Pararhizobium capsulatum DSM 1112: one gene and its partner. The protein of the gene in region 1 binds, or shares a complex with, the protein of each later gene. Links are inferred from orthologs where the notes say so. Each region holds a gene or a part of one and is shown on either strand. Other genes may lie near its edges.

Region 1 (3,307 bases):
TCGGTCGCTGCGCTCTGCTTTCCGATCGGGCGGTGCGAAGCCGGTCAGCGACGAGATAGGAGCCGACCGCGGCCGCAATGCCTGCGTTATAGCCGAGGATGGCAAATAGCAGCGGCATGAAGGAAACAGGTCCCGCTGAAACAAGAGCAGCGGCGCCGAAGACCACAAGGACCAGGCAGCCGGCAAGCGCATAGCAGATGACTGAGCGCAAGGCCGTTGTCAGCAGTCCAATTGCGAATGCGGTCAAGATCACCATCCGACCCTCCCGTTGCTAAACTCTACCTCCATGCTTGCACAAGGCTCGATAAATTTCGCATAACCTGCAGTGCCCAGTTATAACACGGGAAACGGGCAAACTGTTTCATATTATTACAAAACGTGAAGACCGGGCCGCCGCTGTTCGAAGCGGCGGCCCGTTTCTGCACATCAAATCAGGCCGACGATATCCGCCGCGGTGGTGCCCGTTTGAAAAACCCGGTCCGCGCGCACCGGCAGGATCGCGCCCCCTGCAACTGTGAGAAAGGTAACGCTCGCGCCCGAAACCGTGCGAACGCTCACGGCACCGCCGCTCCCGACATAAAGCGCGCGGACGGCCTCCGCGAGATCAGCGGTATCGGATGGGGTGATCGTAAAAGCGTGCGACGCCGGGCCTGAGAGCGAGGCGGCATTGTTGGAAAAGCGGTCTGGCATGGAAGCTCCTTTATCAAGACAGCAATCCACCCATGATCCGCGCATGCCAGGCGACGGGGGAAAACGGGGAGAGTGAAACGCCTGTTGAGGGTTTGTCTCAAACGCTGGCAAATAAAGTGAAGGCACGGCAAACTGGCGTTCATGAGCTCATTCTTCGAATCAGAAACCCCGTCAAACCTTGCCGAATACTCGGTCTCGGAACTCTCCGGCTCGATCAAGCGGACGGTCGAGCAGGCGTTCGACCAGGTGCGCGTGCGCGGCGAAATTTCCGGCTATCGCGGACCGCATTCCTCGGGTCACGCCTATTTTGCCCTGAAGGACGACAAGGCGCGCATCGATGCCGTGATCTGGAAGGGGACGATGAGCCGGCTCAAGTTCCGGCCTGAAGAAGGCATGGAAGTCATCGCGACCGGCAAGGTCACGACTTTCCCCGGCTCGTCAAAATACCAGATTGTCATCGAGACTCTGGAGCCCGCCGGTGCCGGGGCGTTGATGGCGCTCCTGGAAGAGCGAAAACGCAAGCTGGCGGCCGAGGGCCTGTTTGACAGCGCGCGCAAGCGTGCCCTGCCCTTCATGCCGCGTGTCATCGGCGTCGTCACTTCGCCGACTGGTGCCGTCATTCGCGATATCCTGCATCGCATCTCCGATCGCTTCCCCGTGCATGTCATCGTCTGGCCGGTGCGGGTTCAGGGCGAAGGCTCGGGCAATGAGGTGGCGGCCGCGATCGAGGGCTTCAACGCCTTCTCGCCCGCAGGTCTGTTCGCCGTTCCCGACGTGCTCATCGTGGCGCGCGGGGGCGGCAGCCTCGAAGACCTCTGGAGCTTCAACGACGAGGCGGTGGTGCGGGCCGCCGCCGCATCGCGTATACCGTTGATTTCAGCCGTGGGGCACGAGACGGACTGGACACTGATCGACCATGCGGCCGACCAGCGCGCACCAACGCCGACCGGAGCCGCGGAAATGGCCGTGCCGGTCAAGGCGGAGCTTGAGGCGATGGTGGCGGGGCTTGGTGCACGCCTTAGAGGGGCGGCGACCCGACAGATGGACAACCGGCGTCAGGCACTGCGCGCGCTCGGCCGGGCGCTGCCTTCGCTCGACCAGCTTCTAGCCTTGCCGCGCCGGCGTTTCGATGAGGCTTCGACCGGTCTCGGCCGCGGTCTGCAGATGAACACCGCCAATAAGCGCCGCAGCTTCGAGCGCATTGCCGCACATCTGCGGCCGGACATGCTGTCCAACCGGCTTGCCGGCGACAGGCAGCGGCTTGCCGAACGCATGATGCGCGCCGAGCGTATTGTCGAACGCATGATCGACCGTGCCCGCGGCAGAACATCGGCGGCGGATGCTTCGCTTCGCGCGCTGCCCGTTCGCATCCTTGGGCAGGTCCATCGCTCGCGCGATCGCATTGCCGGCCTTTCCGCCCGCTCCGATACGGCGATGGCCGCCGATCTCCGGCGCTTGAGGGGTTTGGTCGTGGCGCAGGATCGCGTGCTGCAATCCCTCTCCTACCGCAACGTCCTGAAGCGCGGTTACGCGATCGTCTACGACAACGCGGGCCTGCCCGTGCACGCAGCGGCATCTCTTGGCTCCGGCCAGGCGATTTCGATCGAGTTTGCCGATGACAGTGTCAATGCCGTCACCACCGGCGATCGTCCACCTCCGGCACCCAAGCCGGCCAAGAAGCGTGCTGACAAGGAAATCTCCGGTGGGCCCGCAAAGCAGGGCAGTCTTTTCTGATGCACGAGAAGCGCCTCTGACCGATCGCGACACGCCTCGAAAAAGAAACGCTTCCGTAACGATCCCTGGGTTAGCTTGGGCATGAACTATGCGTGAGGTCTGCCTTGCCGATCGAAATGTCCGCCTCGCAGGCGTTGAATCTCTGGCACGGCGCCTCGCTGCAACAGGTGCGGCTCGGCCACGACCTGACGCTCCGGCAAATATCCATCCTGCTTCATATCTATCTCGTCCCGCCGCCGCATACGGTGCGCGGGCTTGCCGAAACGCTCGGCGTCACAAAGCCGGTCATTACCCGCGCGCTCGATACGATGGGCGACCTGCAGCTCGTATCGCGCAACCGCGATGACAAGGATCGGCGCAACGTCATCATCAAGCGCACGCTGGAAGGCGCGCTCTATCTTGAAAAACTTGGCGATCTGATCATTGATCAGGGACGCAAACTTGCTATTTGAGAACCATGTCTGATCTTCCCGACCGCCGCCTCAATGCCTATCGCCCCGATCTTGCCGAGGAGCGCCTTCGCGGCCTCGTCAGCGCTGACAACTATGTGGTCGGAACCACCTGCGAGGTCACCGTACCCGTCGTGCAGCTGAGGGCACGGCCGGAACTCGAATGCGGCACCGACACGGAGCTTCTGCTCGGCGAAATCGTCCATGTCTTCGACACATCAGCGGGATGGGCCTGGGTGAAGGCGGATAGCGACGGCTATGTCGGCTATGTGCCGGATTATACGATCGGCCCTGTGATCAAGAGCCCAACGCACATCGTGACTGCGCCACGGACCTTCGTCTATGTCGGCCCTGACCTGCGTTTCCCAACCGTGCAGCCGCTCTCCATGGGAAGCCGCATCACAGTTGTCGACGAACGCGAGACACGCGGCACC
Region 2 (3,165 bases), 1.0 Mb from region 1 along the record:
TACGATATCGAAACGGCCGGTTCTCCACTCTTCCTTGGCCTGTTCGATGCGCTCCTTCGAGGACGAGACGAAGTTCCACCAGATAAAGCGCTGCGAGCCCATCGGCGCCCCGCCGAAGAGCATGACATGACAGCCCATCGGTCCGCCCGTTATGGTGATCGGAACACCCGGACGGAACACGAGCAGCTGATTGTCGGCAAAATGATCTCCGGCAATCACGGCCTCGCCGGAGAGGATATAGAGCGCACGCTCTTCCCATTCGGCCGCGAACGGCGCGCTCCTGCCGGCTTCGATCTTCAGGTCGATATAGATCGTGTCTGAAAACACCTTGACCGGGGAGGTCATGCCCTCGAAGGCGCCAATGACGACGCGACCGTCGAGCCCATCCTGCCGGAACGTCGGCATGTCGCGCTTTTCGGTATGGGCGAAGATCGGGTCGATCTCCTCGTACTGGTCGGGCAGCGCCAGCCATGTCTGCAGGCCGGAAATCGAATGATCCCTGCCGCGCAGGTTTTCCGGCGAGCGCTCCGAATGCACGATGCCGCGCCCGGCGGTCATCAGGTTGAGGTCACCCGGCGCGATGACCATCTCGGTGCCGAGACTGTCGCGATGCTTGATCTCGCCGTCGAAGAGATAGGTGACGGTCGAAAGCCCGATATGCGGATGCGGCCGCACATCCATCGCCTGTCCGGCTTTGAGCAAAGCCGGTCCCATCCGGTCGAAGAACACGAAAGGCCCGACAAGCCGCCGTTTGGCTGTCGGCAGCGCCCGGCGCACCTGGAAATTGCCAAGGTCCGTGGTGCGCGGAATGACCAGGAGTTCGATCGCATCACAAGCCGGCGCATCGCCAGCCTCGGGATCAATTCCGGGAAAGAAGGACATTGGCGGTTTCTCCTCTGAGCGGCTATAGCGCGAAATCGTCGTCGGGAAGCTTTGCAACGGTATCTTCGATATCCGCGAGCAGCATGGGCAACTGCTCGGAAACGATCGTCCAGATTATCGCGGCATCAATATCCTCATACATATGGCGGAGAATATTGCCGATACTGCGTATCTGTTGCCATGGATGATCGGGCAGCAAGGTTTCAGCGTCGGGTCCGAGTTTTGTCGCAGCTTCAGAAATACGCAACAGGCAGCGCTCTGTCGCGTCGCGCACGAGCGCGCTTTTTTCAAAGGCGCTGAAATCCATGCCGGCGGTATAGCCGAGAATACGCCCCGCATTTTCGGCGATGTCCTGCAGGCGGGTTTTCGGTCGCTTAGAAGGCAACGACCTGATCCCGCTTGATGTTGTGCCGGAGTTCTTCCTTCCGGATCGGTTCGGAAACAATGTCGACCTGGCGGCCTGTCAGGGCCTCGATCATGCTCTTCACGTCGCTGAGGGCGCCGAAATATCCGAACCCAGAACTTGCCACCGGAGCGGAAAGCTTGACTAGAACATCAATGTCGGAATGAAGCGACGCAGTGTCGCGGGCTATGGAACCAAAAAGCGAAATATGCTCGGCACCGGCGGCTTCCAAATCCGTTCGGTGCGCAAGCAGCTTGGCAATGATCTCATCCCGTGTCATGACCTCACACTACTACGGGGTGAGAAAGCCGTCCACTCACTCCCCGTCCAGCGGCTCGACGCCCTGCGGTTTACCTGCCCGGTCGAGGCGGATTTTTTCGATGCGGTTTTCGGCGGCGCCGAGCAGCGCTTCGCAATGTTTCTTCAGGGCTTCGCCGCGCTCGTAGATCTCGATCGACTTGTCGAGGGCGACGTCGCCGCGCTCCAGCGCCGAGACGATGGCTTCGAGTTCTTCCACGGCCTTTTCGAAGGAGAGGGCGGAAACGTTGGTGTTGTCGGTCATGATGGTCAGCCCCTCATCAGGCGGTAGATGTGTGTGCCGGCCGACTCGGCCAGTCCTTCGAGATCGTAGCCGCCTTCCAGGAGGCTGACCACGCGGTTGTTGGCGCTTCTGTCGGCGACATCGAGTAGCCGGCCCGTTGCCCAGTCGAAATCGTCGGCGACGAGATTGATCTGCGCCAGGGGATCGCGGTGGTGGGCGTCGAAGCCGGCGGAGATGATGATGAAATCCGGCCGGAAATTATCGAGCGCGGTCAGGATACGCGACTTGAAGGCCTCGCGGAAATGGTCGCTGCCGGTGTCCGGTGAAAGCGGTGCGTTGACGATGTTGCCGGCCCCTGTCTCATTCTTGGCGCCCGTGCCGGGGTAAAGCGGCATCTGGTGCGTCGAGCAGAACAGCACGGAAGGATCGTCCCAGAAGATATCCTGCGTGCCGTTGCCGTGGTGCACGTCCCAGTCGACGATGGCGACCCGTTCGGCGCCATAGGTCTCTTGCGCATAGCGGGCGGCAATAGCGGCATTGTTGAAGAAGCAGAAGCCCATCGCCTTGTTTCTCTCGGCGTGATGGCCGGGCGGGCGGGCGGCGACGAAGACATTGTCGGCCTTGCCGGTAAACACCGCATCGACGGCCGCGGTCGCGCCGCCGATGCCGGTCAGCGCTGCCTGCAGGCTTGCCGGGCTTGCATGGGTATCGGCCTCGAAGGAGTTGATACCCTCCTCGGGGATAACGGACATGACGGTGCGCAAATGCTCTTCCGGGTGGGCGAGCAGCACCAGATCCTCGTTGCCCTGCGGCGCCTTTTCGCGCTTAAGATCGCGGAAACGTTCGTGTTCCAGTGCGAGGTTGAGCGCGCGTAGACGGTCGGGCCGCTCTGGATGACCTTCCGGCACCTTGTGCTCGAGAAAGATCGGATTTTCGAAAAGGATCGTGCTCATGCCTCGAACCTAGGGCGTGATGCTTTCAAGGTCCATGGCGCGATGCATGCAATTGGCCGTTTTCAACAACGCGGGTCGATGAGGATCTTGCCGTTCCGTGCCGGCTTCTCCTGGTGAGCCAGCGCATCCGCAAGGCGCGAGAGCGGGTAGGTGGCGGCGATCCGGCTGGAAAAGATGCCGTCGCGCACGCCCGCGAAACAGATTTCGACGGAAGCCGCCAACCGGTCGCGCCCGGCCGAATGCACGTAGTTGCGCAGCCACAGGAAACTGAAGCGAACATCCGGCCGTGCCGAAATCGCTTCCTGCGGAACCGGAATACCGCTGAGTGCGCCGTACTGCAGAAAAAGCCCGCCCGCGAGGAGCTTGTCGCAAAGCAAGTCACCACC

Evidence for each region.
Region 2: the proteins of xseA (region 1) and QO002_RS07650 are in contact, whole or in part, in a cryo-EM structure (PDB 8TXR), measured with the Escherichia coli proteins. The link is inferred for Pararhizobium capsulatum DSM 1112 from one-to-one orthologs.

What each region holds. Positions count from the first base shown.
Region 1 is NZ_JAUSVF010000001.1:613,641-616,947, reverse strand. Bases 140-3,127 are described here. They hold xseA (exodeoxyribonuclease VII large subunit), read left to right. Parts: upstream 140-831; coding sequence 832-2,424; downstream 2,425-3,127. Other genes in these bases: QO002_RS02805 (C40 family peptidase), read left to right, coding at 2,882-3,127; QO002_RS02810 (MarR family winged helix-turn-helix transcriptional regulator), read left to right, coding at 2,541-2,876; QO002_RS02820 (spike base protein, RCAP_Rcc01079 family), read right to left, coding at 427-690; QO002_RS02825 (hypothetical protein), read right to left, coding at 140-256. In the rest of the region: more of QO002_RS02825, read right to left, coding at 1-139; more of QO002_RS02805, read left to right, coding at 3,128-3,307. UniProt on the Escherichia coli protein: Bidirectionally degrades single-stranded DNA into large acid-insoluble oligonucleotides, which are then degraded further into small acid-soluble oligonucleotides.
Region 2 is NZ_JAUSVF010000001.1:1,609,651-1,612,815, forward strand. Bases 225-3,070 are described here. They hold QO002_RS07650 (exodeoxyribonuclease VII small subunit), read right to left. Parts: upstream 1,848-3,070; coding sequence 1,602-1,847; downstream 225-1,601. Other genes in these bases: QO002_RS07635 (pirin family protein), read right to left, coding at 225-882; QO002_RS07640 (HepT-like ribonuclease domain-containing protein), read right to left, coding at 905-1,267; QO002_RS07645 (nucleotidyltransferase family protein), read right to left, coding at 1,257-1,565; QO002_RS07655 (histone deacetylase family protein), read right to left, coding at 1,853-2,779; QO002_RS07660 (zinc-dependent alcohol dehydrogenase family protein), read right to left, coding at 2,842-3,070. Also shown: more of QO002_RS07635, read right to left, coding at 1-224; more of QO002_RS07660, read right to left, coding at 3,071-3,165. UniProt on the Escherichia coli protein: Bidirectionally degrades single-stranded DNA into large acid-insoluble oligonucleotides, which are then degraded further into small acid-soluble oligonucleotides.